Regions from separate parts of the Buttiauxella sp. AC142 genome, predicted to be linked through region 2. Evidence: predicted binding sites of a transcription regulator. Region 2 holds the regulator's gene; each other region holds the start of a gene.
What was found. The regulator PurR, encoded in region 2, represses purine synthesis genes. The targets are predictions, from matches to a motif close to CANGCAAACGTTTGCNTG.

Region 1 (4,268 bases), 930 kb from region 2:
GTCGTTACGGCACCGTGCCGCACTCAGGTTTCGGCCTTGGTTTTGAGCGTCTGATTGCCTATGTAACCGGCGTTCAAAACGTTCGTGACGTGATTCCGTTCCCACGTACACCGCGTAATGCAAACTTCTAAGATTTGATTTTTACTCAGGCCAGCATTGCTGGCCTTTTTTCTACCTGAAACAAATTCGTCTTTTTTCTTCAACGAAAGTTAAACAAACGTCAATTTCAACCCCATTTCGCCACTTCCCCGTTACCAATTGTGTCTGCGAAACAGACAAACACAAAATAACCCTACTTTTGGCTTGCATCCTCATTCCGAGAATTGACTTAGCACATTTGGATAATTTTCACACAGAAGTCTGGACATCCAAAAATCACTCAAAGAATGTACAAATGTAAGCGAAATATTCACTGAAGTTTAACTTATGCCAATTAAACATAAGTATTTCATATATATAGGATAAGAAAGGTGGAATTTTAGACGAAGCGGCCAGGAAGTTTGAGATAGTTCACAAAGTTCCGTAAAATACACATTTAGTTACACATAGTTTCTTCTTGTAACTCACTCTCGATGTTTGTAGCACTTTCAGGCTAGCGAAACGGTTTCATGGATGGAAAGATGCCTGACAGATACAGAAAGACACCAAACTCTCATCAATAGTTCCGTACAGAATTATTGACGGCAGTGGCAGGTGTTACAAAAAAACCTAATGAGGGTAATAAATAATGATGAAGCGCAATATTCTGGCAGTGTTAATCCCTGCTCTGCTGGTAGCCGGTGCAGCTAACGCTGCAGAAATCTACAACAAAAACGGCAACAAACTGGACTTCTACGGTAAAGCTGTAGGTGAGCATGGCTGGACAACTAACGGCAACAGCACCAACGCTGACTCTACCTATGCTCGTATTGGCTTCAAGGGTGAGACCCAGATCAATGACCAGATGACTGGTTACGGTCAGTGGGAATACAACATGACCGCTTCCAATCCGGAAGGCGCTCAGAGCCAAAACACTCGTCTGGCATTTGCTGGTCTGAAATTTGGCGATGCAGGCTCCCTGGATTACGGTCGTAACTACGGCGCAATCTACGACGTAGCGGCTTATACCGATATGCTGGTTGTTTGGGGTGGCGATTCTTGGGTTGCTACTGACAACTTCATGACTGGCCGTACCAATGGCGTTCTGACCTACCGTAACAGCAACTTCTTCGGCCTGGTTGATGGTCTGAACTTTGCTCTGCAATACCAGGGTAAAAACGATCGTAACAGCCCAGTGACAGTTGAATACGACAACACTACCGGTACTCCAACGTCAATTTCCCTGAGCGGTAACGGCGCTAAAGCCAACGGCGAAGGCTACAGCACGGCTGTAACTTATGATTTTGCAGAAGGCTTCAGCGTTGCTGCGGGTTATGCGAACTCTGACCGTACCGATGCACAGAAAAATGCATTAACAGCTTCGACTCCAGCCGGTGTTGCTTACAACGGCGGCGCGAGCGGTGATCAAGCTGAAGCATGGTCTACTGCTGCTAAATACGATGCAAACAACGTCTACGCAGCTATCCAGTATGCAGAGACTACCAACATGACTCGCGAAGCAGATGCTAACTTCGCGAACAAAACTCAGAACTTCGAAGCTGTAGTTCAGTACCAGTTCGATTTCGGCCTGCGTCCATCCATTGGTTACGTTCAGTCTAAAGGTAAAGACCTGGTTGCACGTAATGGCTTCAACGGCGGCAATGCTGACCTGGTTAAATACGTCGAAGTGGGTACCTGGTACTACTTCAACAAAAACATGAACGTATACGCTGCGTATAAATTCAACCTGTTGGATGATAACGCATACAGCGCTGCTACTGGTCTGGAAACTGACGACCAGACCACAGTTGGTATCGTTTACCAGTTCTAATTATCCCGCAACTTTGTTGCAAGGATGATTTAAAAACAGGGCTTCGGCCCTGTTTTTTTATGCCTGAAAAGATGAAAAAAATTACTTGTGACGGAGCCTGTTTCTTTTTGTTGCAAACGGTTGGCATTTGCTAAAACAGCAGTTAACCTGAGAGCGTTACTCCCTCGATATCAAAATGGAAACCCGTCATGTTTGAGAACATTACCGCAGCCCCTGCTGATCCAATTCTTGGTTTGGCCGATCTGTTTCGCGCCGATGACCGTCCGACAAAAATTAACCTCGGCATTGGTGTTTATAAAGATGAAACGGGTAAAACTCCGGTTCTGACCAGCGTTAAAAAAGCAGAGCTGTATCTTCTTGAGAATGAGAACACCAAGAATTACCTCGGTATCGACGGTATTCCTGAATTCGGTCATTGCACCCAGGAATTGCTGTTCGGGAAAGGCAACGCACTGAGCGCGGCCAAACGCGCCCGCACCGCACAAACCCCAGGTGGCACAGGTGCATTGCGTGTTGCCGCTGATTTCCTCGCTAAAAACACCACGGCTAAACGTGTGTGGGTGAGCAATCCAAGCTGGCCGAACCACAAAAGCGTATTTAATTCAGCGGGTCTGGAAGTTTGCGAATATGACTATTACGACGCGCAAAACCATTCTCTGAATTTTGATGGCCTGGTTAGCAGTCTGCAAGCGGCACAAGCTGGCGACGTCGTGTTGTTCCATGGCTGCTGCCACAACCCAACCGGTATCGACCCAACGGCTGAACAGTGGAAGGTCCTGGCTGAGATGTCTCAGGCTAAAGGCTGGCTACCACTGTTTGACTTCGCCTACCAGGGCTTTGCTCGTGGTCTGGAAGAAGATGCAGAAGGCCTGCGTATCTTTGCTGCAAGCCACCAGGAACTGATTGTTGCCAGTTCGTACTCCAAGAACTTTGGCCTGTACAATGAGCGCGTAGGTGCTTGTACGCTGGTTGCCGCCAATGCCGATACCGTTGACCGTGCATTCAGCCAGATGAAGTCAGTGATTCGCGCTAACTACTCTAACCCGCCAGCACACGGCGCATCTGTTGTTGCTACCATTTTGAGCAACGAAGCGCTGCGTACTATCTGGGAGCAGGAACTGTCTGACATGCGCCAGCGTATTCATCGCATGCGCCAGCTGTTTGTGAATACTCTGCAAGAGAAAGGCGCTGACCGCGACTTTAGCTTTATCATCAACCAGAACGGCATGTTCTCGTTCAGCGGCCTGACCAAAGAGCAGGTGCTGCGTTTACGTGAAGAGTTTGGTGTGTATGCGGTTGCATCCGGGCGTGTGAACGTTGCAGGTATGACGCCAGATAACATGGCACCGCTGTGCGAGGCCATCGTCGCTGTGCTGTAAACAAATAGCAGAGACAAAAAAGCCGCTGATTAAAGCGGCTTTTTTTATTTCACCAGACTTTACCAGACCGGTAATTCGTCTTGCAGGAACGGGTTGTGCAGGCGCTCGTAACCGAGCGTTGAAAGCGGGCCGTGCCCTGGGATAAACGTCACATCATCACCCAGCGGCAGTAACTTACGCTTAATGGAGTCAATTAACGCGGCATGATTGCCCTGCGGGAAATCACTGCGCCCCACTCCGCCTTTGAAAATCACATCACCGGAAATCAGCAACTGAGATTGCGCATCAAAGAATACAACGTGACCAGGCGTGTGCCCTGGGCAATGCAACACCTGTAAGGTTACATTTCCCACTGACACGCTATCCCCTTCATTTAACCAACGATCGGGGGTCAGCGGCAGGCATTCTTCCAGACCAAACATTTGGCTTTGTGCAGGTAATCCCTGCAACCAAAATTCGTCTTCTTTTTCCGGCCCGACAACAGGAACGCCATAAAACTCGGCCAGTTCAGCAGCCGCACCAACGTGGTCAAGATGACCATGCGTTAGCAGGATTTGCGTGAGTTTCACCCCTTTCGCTGCAACTTGCTGTTTGATCTTTTCGGCTTCACCACCGGGATCAACCAACGCTGCCTGTTGAGTTTCTTCACACCAAATCAGTGAACAGTTTTGGCCGAATGCAGTGACCGGGATAATGTGATAGTTCATGACACTCCAATACCGGCAGCAATCGCCGGATTCCGTTGTTTTACCAGTGCCTTAGTGGCCCCGTATCAATATGCACAAAGTTGCTGCGTGGGTAGTATCCTACACCACCAGCGCGCATAGATAATGCTGCTTTGCGAACATTGCTTAACGAAATCCCTTCAATATGGAAATCCATGGCCTGGCCTTTGGTGTGATAGCTCTTTTTAGCAACACCGCGGCTGTGGGCACGTAATTCATTATTGGTGTCGAGCGAACGATAGCCTGATACCAATT
Region 2 (4,268 bases):
GAAAATACGATTTGCGCGGTTTGCCGGGTAGTAATCCGTTACCAGCGCCTGCCAGCTCACCGCCGCAGAACACACGCCAACGGCCTGTACAAAGCGCAGGACCAGCAGCGCGGTGGCGCTTTCGACCCACAACATGCCGATACAACCGATGGCAAACAGACTCAACCCGGCCAGTAACACAGGTTTGCGGCCGAAATGGTCAGACAGCGGCCCCCACATTAACTGAGCGAACGCAAATCCGGCGAGGAACAAACTCAAGCTTGCGCTCACCGCGGAAGCATCGGTCTGTAAATCTTGCTGAATAGCCGCGAAAGCTGGCAGATACATGTCTGTGGCGAGGAACCCCAGCACACTTAATCCGGCCAGCCAGATAAGAAATCCTTTTGATGGTTGCATGTTTTTCTCTTGATTTATCTTGCAGGTTGATTGCCGCGAGAGTGTACGGAGTGCAATTACGCTTGTGAAACGCTAATATTTGTCTATTGCGTTCAAAAAATTTGTGAGCAGAAAAATGTGGTCTGAATATTCGCTGGAAGTGATAGATGCGGTGGCGCGCAATGGCAGCTTCAGCGGTGCTGCACAGGAGTTGCACCGCGTTCCGTCTGCCATCAGCTATACGGTACGGCAACTGGAAGAATGGTTAGCTGTTCCGCTGTTTGAACGCCGTCATCGTGATGTCGAATTAACCCCCGCGGGCGTCTTTTTTTTGAAGGAAGGGCGCTCTGTTATCAAAAAAATGATGACGACACGGCAGCAGTGCCAGCAGATCGCAAATGGATGGCGCGGACACCTGGCGATTGCGGTCGATAATATTGTAAAACCCGAACGCACGCGCCAGCTGGTGTTGGATTTCTACCGCCATTTCCCGGATATCGAGCTGCATATTTATCAGGAAGTGTTTAACGGTGTGTGGGACGCGCTGGCGGATGGGCGCGTTGAAGTTGCGATTGGCGCAACGCAGGCCATTCCTGTCGGTGGGCGTTTTGCCTTCCGGGACATGGGGACACTGAGTTGGCGTTGCGTGGTGGCTGCAAATCATCCCCTGGCGGTACAAGGCGGTACGTTAAGTGATGACGACTTACGTGCCTGGCCGTCGCTGGTTCTGGAAGATACCTCGCGTTCCTTGCCAAAGCGTATTACCTGGCTGCTGGATAACCAGCGGCGTGTAGTGGTGCCAGATTGGGAGTCGGGTTCCGATTGCCTGAGTGCAGGTTTGTGTATCGGTATGGTGCCATTGCATATCGCAAGGCCGTGGGTAGATTCCGGTAAATGGTGCGAGCTGACGCTGGATAACCCATTCCCGGATGCCGCGTGTTGCCTGACGTGGAAGCAAAATGATGCGTCACCCGCGCTAGCCTGGTTATTAGATTATCTGGGAGATAGCGAAACGATGAATCAGGAGTGGTTGCAGGAGCCTGACAGCGCTGCTTCACAGAGTTCGTAGGGTGGATAAGCCGCAGGCGTCATCCACCATTTACGTCAGAACTGTCGGATGACGCTGCTGTACGACCTACGCTATTTTAGCGGCGGTAATCGCGGAACGGACCGTCGGCTACGGAGCGGCGTTCAATCAGGCGCGGATGCACTTCAATGGACTGCGACTCTTCGCGTTTGTTGACGATTCTGTCCAGCAACATGTTAAACGCCGTTTCACCCAGCGAATCTTTTGGCTGGTGAATGGTGGTCAGTGCTGGCGAGAAGAAGCGGGCGTTACGCACGTTATCGTAGCCAATAATTGAAAGATCCTGCGGCACACGCAGACCCATTTCATCAGCGGCACAAATCGCGCCCATCGCCATAATATCCCCGCCACAGAAGACTGCCGTTGGACGATGAGACTGGCCGAGAATCTGCTGCATCGCGCGGTACCCAGACTCTGGCTCAAAGTCGCCCTGAACAATCCAGTTTTCTGGAATGGCGATACCGGCTTCTTCCAGCGCTTTCATAAAGCCTGCGTGACGACCGCCGCCGGTGTTACGTTCCATTTGGCCAGGAATGGCGCCAATTTCACGGTGGCCGCGTTCAATCAAATAACGCCCGGCCAGATAACCGCCGTGGAACGCGTTATCGACCACAGAGTCGGTGAAGTCTGCGCGAGCTTCGCCCCAGTCCATCACCACCATGGGGATATGGCGATATTCTTCGAGCATTGTCAGCAGTGATTCCGGATACTCAGAACACATCACCAGCAGGCCATCGACGCGCTTTTGCGCCATCATTGATAAATAAGCGCGCTGTTTTTCAAAGTTGTTGTGCGCATTGCCCAGAATCAGGGTATAGCCTTTTTCAAAGCAGCTATTTTCCACGGCTTCGATGATCTCGGCGAAATAAGGGGCTTCGCTGGAAGTGGCAAGCAGACCAATCGTTTTGGTGTGATTAACTTTAAGGCTGCGTGCGACGGCACTAGGTGAATAGTGCAATTCTTTGATTGCCGCCCAGACCGCATTGCGAGTCTCTTCCGCCACAAAGCGAGTTTTGTTAATCACATGTGATACGGTTGTAGTGGAAACGTTTGCGCGCTTCGCCACGTCCTTGATTGTCGCCATTAAATTTCACTCCAGGCCATATCGTAAACTCCTGATAACTAATATGTTAAACGTTTGCGTACACTGACTCCTGAGGCAACGTTTGGGTTGCGGGTATGCCGGGATTGCGACATAAAACGGAAGGAGGGCATAGAATTGATGGTACGCAATAAATTAGCGAGGGATTTTGGCCTATCCGGAAGAAAAGTGGAAGAGGGAAAAGCGATATCAGGTTAAAACCAGGAGGATTTTTATTTCTGGTTGTGGGAAAATCACTCTGACACACCGATTGTAAGGTAATTAAAAGGAGTTTATTGATGAGCACAGATTTGAAATTTTCAATCACCACAACGGTCATTGTTCTGGCACTGATCGTCTGTGGCGCGTTAACTGCCGTACTGCACTGATTAAAATGGGCCGCAATCGCGGCCCATATCTTTTAGGTTTTACGCTGCCAGATTCTTCGCAACAAATTCCCAGTTCACCAGCGCCCAGAAATGCTCAAGGTAGCCTGCGCGAGCATTACGGTAGTCGATGTAGTAAGCATGTTCCCATACGTCTACTGTCAACAGCGGTTTTGCCGCAGTGGTCAGCGGGGTGCCGGCATTAGACGTTGAAACGATAGCTAATGCGCCATCTTCTTGCTTAACCAGCCAGGTCCAACCCGCGCCGAAGTTTTTGATAGCCGCGTCGGTAAACTGCTGTTTGAATTCAGCAAAGCTACCAAAAGATTTATTGATGGCTTCCAGCAGTGCGCCTGTTGGTTCGCCACCTGCGTTTGGCGCCAGACAGTTCCAGTAGAATGTGTGGTTCCACACCTGTGCTGCGTTGTTGAATACGCCGCCTTCTGAAGTACGAACGATCTCTTCCAGAGTTTTACCTTCAAACGCGGTGCCCTTAACCAGATTGTTCAGGTTAGTGACGTAGGTTTGATGGTGTTTACCGTAATGGTATTCCAGCGTTTCGGCAGAGATGTGCGGGGCTAAAGCATCTTTCGCATATGGTAGTGCAGGTAATTCGAACGACATTGCAAACTCCTTATTACCCATCATTCTTCGAGCCGCATCGTTGACTCAAATGAGTTAGGGTATCTATTGTTAAATAAACACTTTTAGTGCGGGTTTAGGTTAACAAATTGAAAGGAAAAGCAAAAGAGAAACGCACTTACCCGTTTAAGGGCAAGTGCGAGTTTTTACGAAGAGGGATTAACGAATGGTTTTTGAGGTCATAACGCGTTTGGCACCCACATAATGGCGCTGCCAGTAATCTTCACTTAAAGACGTGATTTGAATATCGCGACCCGTGCGAGGTGACTGGATGAATTTGCCATTGCCAACATACACGCCAACGTGATCAGCGGTGCCGCGACCACGGGTGCGGAAGAAGACCAGATCGCCTGTTTCCAGTTCGCCACGGTCTACTGAAGAAGCATCACGCAGATGGTACATCTCGTTCGCGGTGCGCGGAATGCGGAATTTCACCAGGTCTTTATAAGCGTAGTAAACCAGACCGCTGCAATCGAAACCGGTATTTGGCGACGTGCCTCCCCAGCGATACGGTTTGCCAATCTGGCCCATCAATTTATTCATTGCCGTTTTTTGTGCTTTTTGCACGCGGACTTTATGCGCCTGAGCAATAGTCGTTGGATGCTCTGCTTTAACTTTCACACAACGCGTTTTGTAACCTTTGCGAGGTTTACTGCATTTTTCGGTGAAAGTAACAGGCTGGACTTTTGCGAGCTGA
Region 3 (4,268 bases), 830 kb from region 2:
TATCGAACTGATCGATGACCCGGTTCACCGTCTGGTCGATAATGTCCTGCACGCTTTGTGGCCGATGATAAAACGCAGGCATCGGGGGCATTATCACTGCGCCCATTTCAGCAGCCTGGGTCATCAGGCGCAAATGCCCAAGATGCAGCGGCGTTTCACGCACGCAAAGCACCAACGGGCGACGCTCTTTGAGCACGACATCCGCTGCACGCGTTAACAAACCATCTGTATAGCTGTGGACAATGCCAGAAAGAGTTTTGATTGAGCAAGGCAAGATCACCATGCCGTGCGTCTTAAAAGAGCCAGAGGAAAGGCTGGCGGCGATATCACGCGAGTCGTGAACCACATCGGCAAAGGCCTGAACTTCTCGTAAGGAAATATCGGTTTCCAGCGCGAGTGTCTGGCGGGCTGCATTGCTCAGGATAAGATGCGTTTCGATGTCCGGTAATTGTTGCAGTACCTGAAGCAGTCGCACACCGTAAGTTGCGCCACTGGCACCTGAAATCCCAACAATTAACCGTTTCATATTTTTCATTCGCCCGAGGAGTTTATCTGGGCTGACTTTGCCGCAAGATGGGCAGGGATGCAAGAAATGGTAACCCTCTCCTTCAAGGAGAGGGTTAGGTTGAGGATGGTGTTAACCCTCTCCTTGAAGGAGAGGGTTAGGTTGAGGATGGTGTTAACCCTCGTTATGCATCTCTAAGTTTTCCACTTCGTTCTGACGGGCAATCGCTTGTGAATCGTCATTACGCAGTGACTCAAGATACTCAAGGTATTCGTGATCCACATCTTTGGTCACGTAGATACCGTTGAACACCGAGCATTCAAACTGCGTGATATCCGGATTCTCAACGCGAACCGCTTCAATCAGATCGTTCAGATCCTGGAAAATCAGACCATCGGCACCAATCAACTGACGGATCTCGTCAACTTCACGGCCATGAGCAATCAGTTCGTTAGCGCTTGGCATATCGATGCCATACACATTCGGGAAACGAATTTCCGGTGCCGCTGACGCGAGGTAAACTTTCTTCGCACCGGCCTCACGTGCCATCTCGATAATTTGCTCAGAAGTGGTGCCGCGCACGATGGAGTCATCCACCAGCAGCACGTTCTTATCGCGGAACTCAGCGCGGTTAGCATTCAGTTTACGACGCACAGATTTACGACGCAGTTGCTGGCCTGGCATGATGAACGTGCGGCCTACGTAGCGGTTTTTCACAAAACCCTGACGGTACGGCTTGTCGAGAATACGGGCGATTTCCAGCGCGATGTCGCACGAAGTTTCTGGAATCGGGATAACCACGTCGATATCCAAATCTTCCCATTCGCGAGCAATTTTCTCACCGAGCTTTTTACCCATTTCAACGCGGGCGCTGTAAACGGAAATTTTGTCGATGAACGAGTCCGGGCGCGCAAAGTAAACGTACTCGAACAGGCATGGATTGCTGGTCGGGTTGTCAGCACACTGGCGTGTAAACAACTGGCCTTTTTCGGTGATGTACACCGCTTCGCCCGGCGCAACATCGCGCAGGAACTCAAAGCCCAACGTATCAAGCGCGACGCTTTCGGAGGCCACCATATATTCGGTGCGGCCATCATTCAAATCGCGCTTGCCCATCACCAACGGACGAATACCGTTCGGGTCGCGGAACGCCACCATACCGTGGCCGATAATCATCGCAACACAAGCGTACGCACCACGAATCTGGCGGTTGGTTGCGGCAATCGCGGCGAAAATGTTGTCTGCTTCCAGCGGATAGTTGCGGAAGTTATCCAGCTCGCTGGCAAAAACATTGAGCAGGATTTCAGAATCGGAAGTGGTGTTAATGTGACGACGCTTTTCTTCGAACAACTTTTGGCGCAGTTCGTGGGCGTTAGTCAGATTGCCGTTGTGTGCAAGAGTAATGCCGTACGGAGAGTTAACATAGAAAGGTTGGGCTTCAGAAGCGCTAGAGCTACCCGCAGTCGGGTAACGTACGTGGCCGATACCCATGTTTCCCTGCAAGCGTTGCATGTGAATGGCACCGAACACATCGCTCACCAGCCCATTGGCTTTACGCAGACGAAAACAATTTAAGGCATCAATGGTGACGATGCCTGCGGCATCCTGCCCACGGTGTTGAAGCACCGTTAACGCGTCATAGATAGACTGGTTTACCGGCATAAAACCGGCGATACCGACAATACCGCACATGTTGTCTTTTCCTCATTAAGCCACAACCCCTGCCTTATGGCCGGGGCAAGAAACTTGACGAGCTTTGCAGATAGTCAAAGAACCATCTGATGATGAAACTGAATTGCGGGATAAGCTGCGACTTTTGCCAGTCGTCACTCTTGGAAAAACCAGTGAACGTATCAAGAAAGAACAGAATGGCGGCGACGATCAGTGCTCCACGTAACGCACCAAAACAAATCCCCAACACCCTGTCTGTACCCGACAGGCCGGTTTTCTCAACCAGCGCGCTAATCACATAATTGACTATCGCACCGACGATGAGTGTCGCGATAAACAGTATCGCGATAGCTATTCCATTACGTACCAGTTCGTCTTCAAAGCCAGTGAACCAGACAGAAAGGTAAGTGTAGTAATGACTGGCGACAAAGAAAGCACAGCCCCAGGTTACTAGCGATAACGCTTCACGCACAAACCCACGAATAACACTAATCAGAGCCGAAAAGCCGATGACCGCAATGATGGCGTAATCTATCCAAACCATGAACAAATCCCACGACAAATCGCCCTGACGTCCAGTTCGGGGCGCATTCTAACAGAAAAAGAAAACGTTTGCGTAGGGATTTCCTTCCCTCGCGTAAATAAATAATGGCGTTGAAAAAATGCTCAACGCCATTAAAAATTTGCCCTAAATCCCGCCTCTGCGGGTTTATCTGGCCGTATAAGTCATCACCACACCGTTCAGCCCGGAAAGCGAATTTAGCTCGCCCAATGAAGACTTAAGTTTGTCTTTCGAGGCATCCGGCCCTACCAGAATTCGGGTGACTTTACCCTGAACTGGCGTTGACGGTGAGGTATAAGCACGGAACCCAGCGCCGCGTAGTTTACCAACAATTTCATTCACTTTGTCGGCATTCTTCAAGGCACCCAGTTGCACGACGTAAGCTTTGCCGGTCGGTGCTTGCTCTGCAGTTTCTTGCTTCGCTGGTTTTGCAGGCTCCGGAGGCTGTTCGTTCATCATTGCCAGACGTTCTTCGGTTTGATCAACGGAAGCTTTGCTCTGTGGTTTTTCAACAGGCTTAGGTTTTGGTTTCTCAGCCACAGGTTTTGGCTTCGGCTGCTCACGGCTGACAGGCACTTCATCAATACCCGCTGCTCCGTCCCCAGGCAAAGAAGCGATATCAAGCCCTGGTGCTGCCGCTGTGCCTGCTCTCACCTCTTCGGCCGCCCCTTCAGGGGGTTGCGAAGGCAGTGCCTGAGTCGCGGCAGGCAGCATGTCTGGCTCATCGGTGTCACCCGGTTTTGGAACCAGAGGAATCGCTGCGAACTCGTCCTGATAATGCTTTTTCTGACCATCAAGCAGCCCTGGCAGGATAATGACCCCCAGTGCGACCAGAATAATGGTTCCGACTAATCGATTTTGAAACTTACTCGCCACCTGCTTTCTCCGCGTCCAACGCTTCCATTACGTGGGCTACTGTATGAAATGAACCACACACCAGCACGGTATCATTTTCTGTGGCGGCCTTCATTGCGGCACGCCAGGCTTGCGCCACACTGCCATAGACTTCGCCCTGACCGAGATGTTCAATCAGTTGTTCCGCCGTGGCACCGCGTGGGCCTTCTAATGGAGCACAATACCAGCTATCAACCTGAGGCGACAAACATGCCAACGTGCCCGCGATGTCTTTGTCATGCAGCATCCCGATAACGGCCAACACGCGTCCGCGTTTTGGAAGTTGCTCCAGACGCCCGGCCAAATACGCCGCCGCATGAGGGTTGTGCGCCACATCAAGGATCACCAACGGCTCACGCGAAATCACCTGGAATCGCCCCGGTAACGTCGCTTCTTTAATGCCTTGAATAATAGCCTCATTGTTGACATTTAGCTCGCTGGCACGCAACGCCGCCAGTGCCGTCGCCGCATTCGGCTGCGGAACTAACGGCAACGGTAATCCGCTCAGTTCGCCCTGGCTGTCCTTGAAGCTCCAGCTATTCTCACCAACGTGATAAGACCAGTCCACGCCACGGCGCAGCAATTGAGCGCCCTTCTCCGTCGCCACATCGGCAATGGTATGCGGCATATCAGGCT

Region 1: the regulator PurR is predicted to act here: its motif matches at 2,019-2,036, upstream of AC0IWZ_RS06310 (amino acid aminotransferase).
Region 3: the regulator PurR is predicted to act here: its motif matches at 2,778-2,795, upstream of cvpA (colicin V production protein).

The regions. Positions count from the first base shown of each region.
Region 1 is NZ_CEEDCH010000001.1:1,396,502-1,400,769, reverse strand. It holds gene asnS (asparagine--tRNA ligase) at 1-131, shown strand, start outside; gene AC0IWZ_RS06315 (porin) at 728-1,909, shown strand; gene AC0IWZ_RS06310 (amino acid aminotransferase) at 2,098-3,288, shown strand; gene AC0IWZ_RS06305 (MBL fold metallo-hydrolase) at 3,348-3,995, opposite strand; gene AC0IWZ_RS06300 (peptidoglycan L,D-endopeptidase MepK) at 4,036-4,268, opposite strand, start outside.
Region 2 is NZ_CEEDCH010000001.1:2,331,479-2,335,746, reverse strand. It holds gene punC (purine nucleoside transporter PunC) at 1-396, opposite strand, end outside; gene punR (DNA-binding transcriptional activator PunR) at 512-1,444, shown strand; gene purR (HTH-type transcriptional repressor PurR) at 1,521-2,546, opposite strand; gene cydH (cytochrome bd-I oxidase subunit CydH) at 2,843-2,932, shown strand; gene sodB (superoxide dismutase [Fe]) at 2,972-3,553, opposite strand; gene AC0IWZ_RS10750 (C40 family peptidase) at 3,731-4,268, opposite strand, start outside.
Region 3 is NZ_CEEDCH010000001.1:3,164,175-3,168,442, forward strand. It holds gene AC0IWZ_RS14740 (UbiX family flavin prenyltransferase) at 1-526, opposite strand, end outside; gene purF (amidophosphoribosyltransferase) at 680-2,197, opposite strand; gene cvpA (colicin V production protein) at 2,232-2,720, opposite strand; gene dedD (cell division protein DedD) at 2,886-3,614, opposite strand; gene folC (bifunctional tetrahydrofolate synthase/dihydrofolate synthase) at 3,604-4,268, opposite strand, start outside.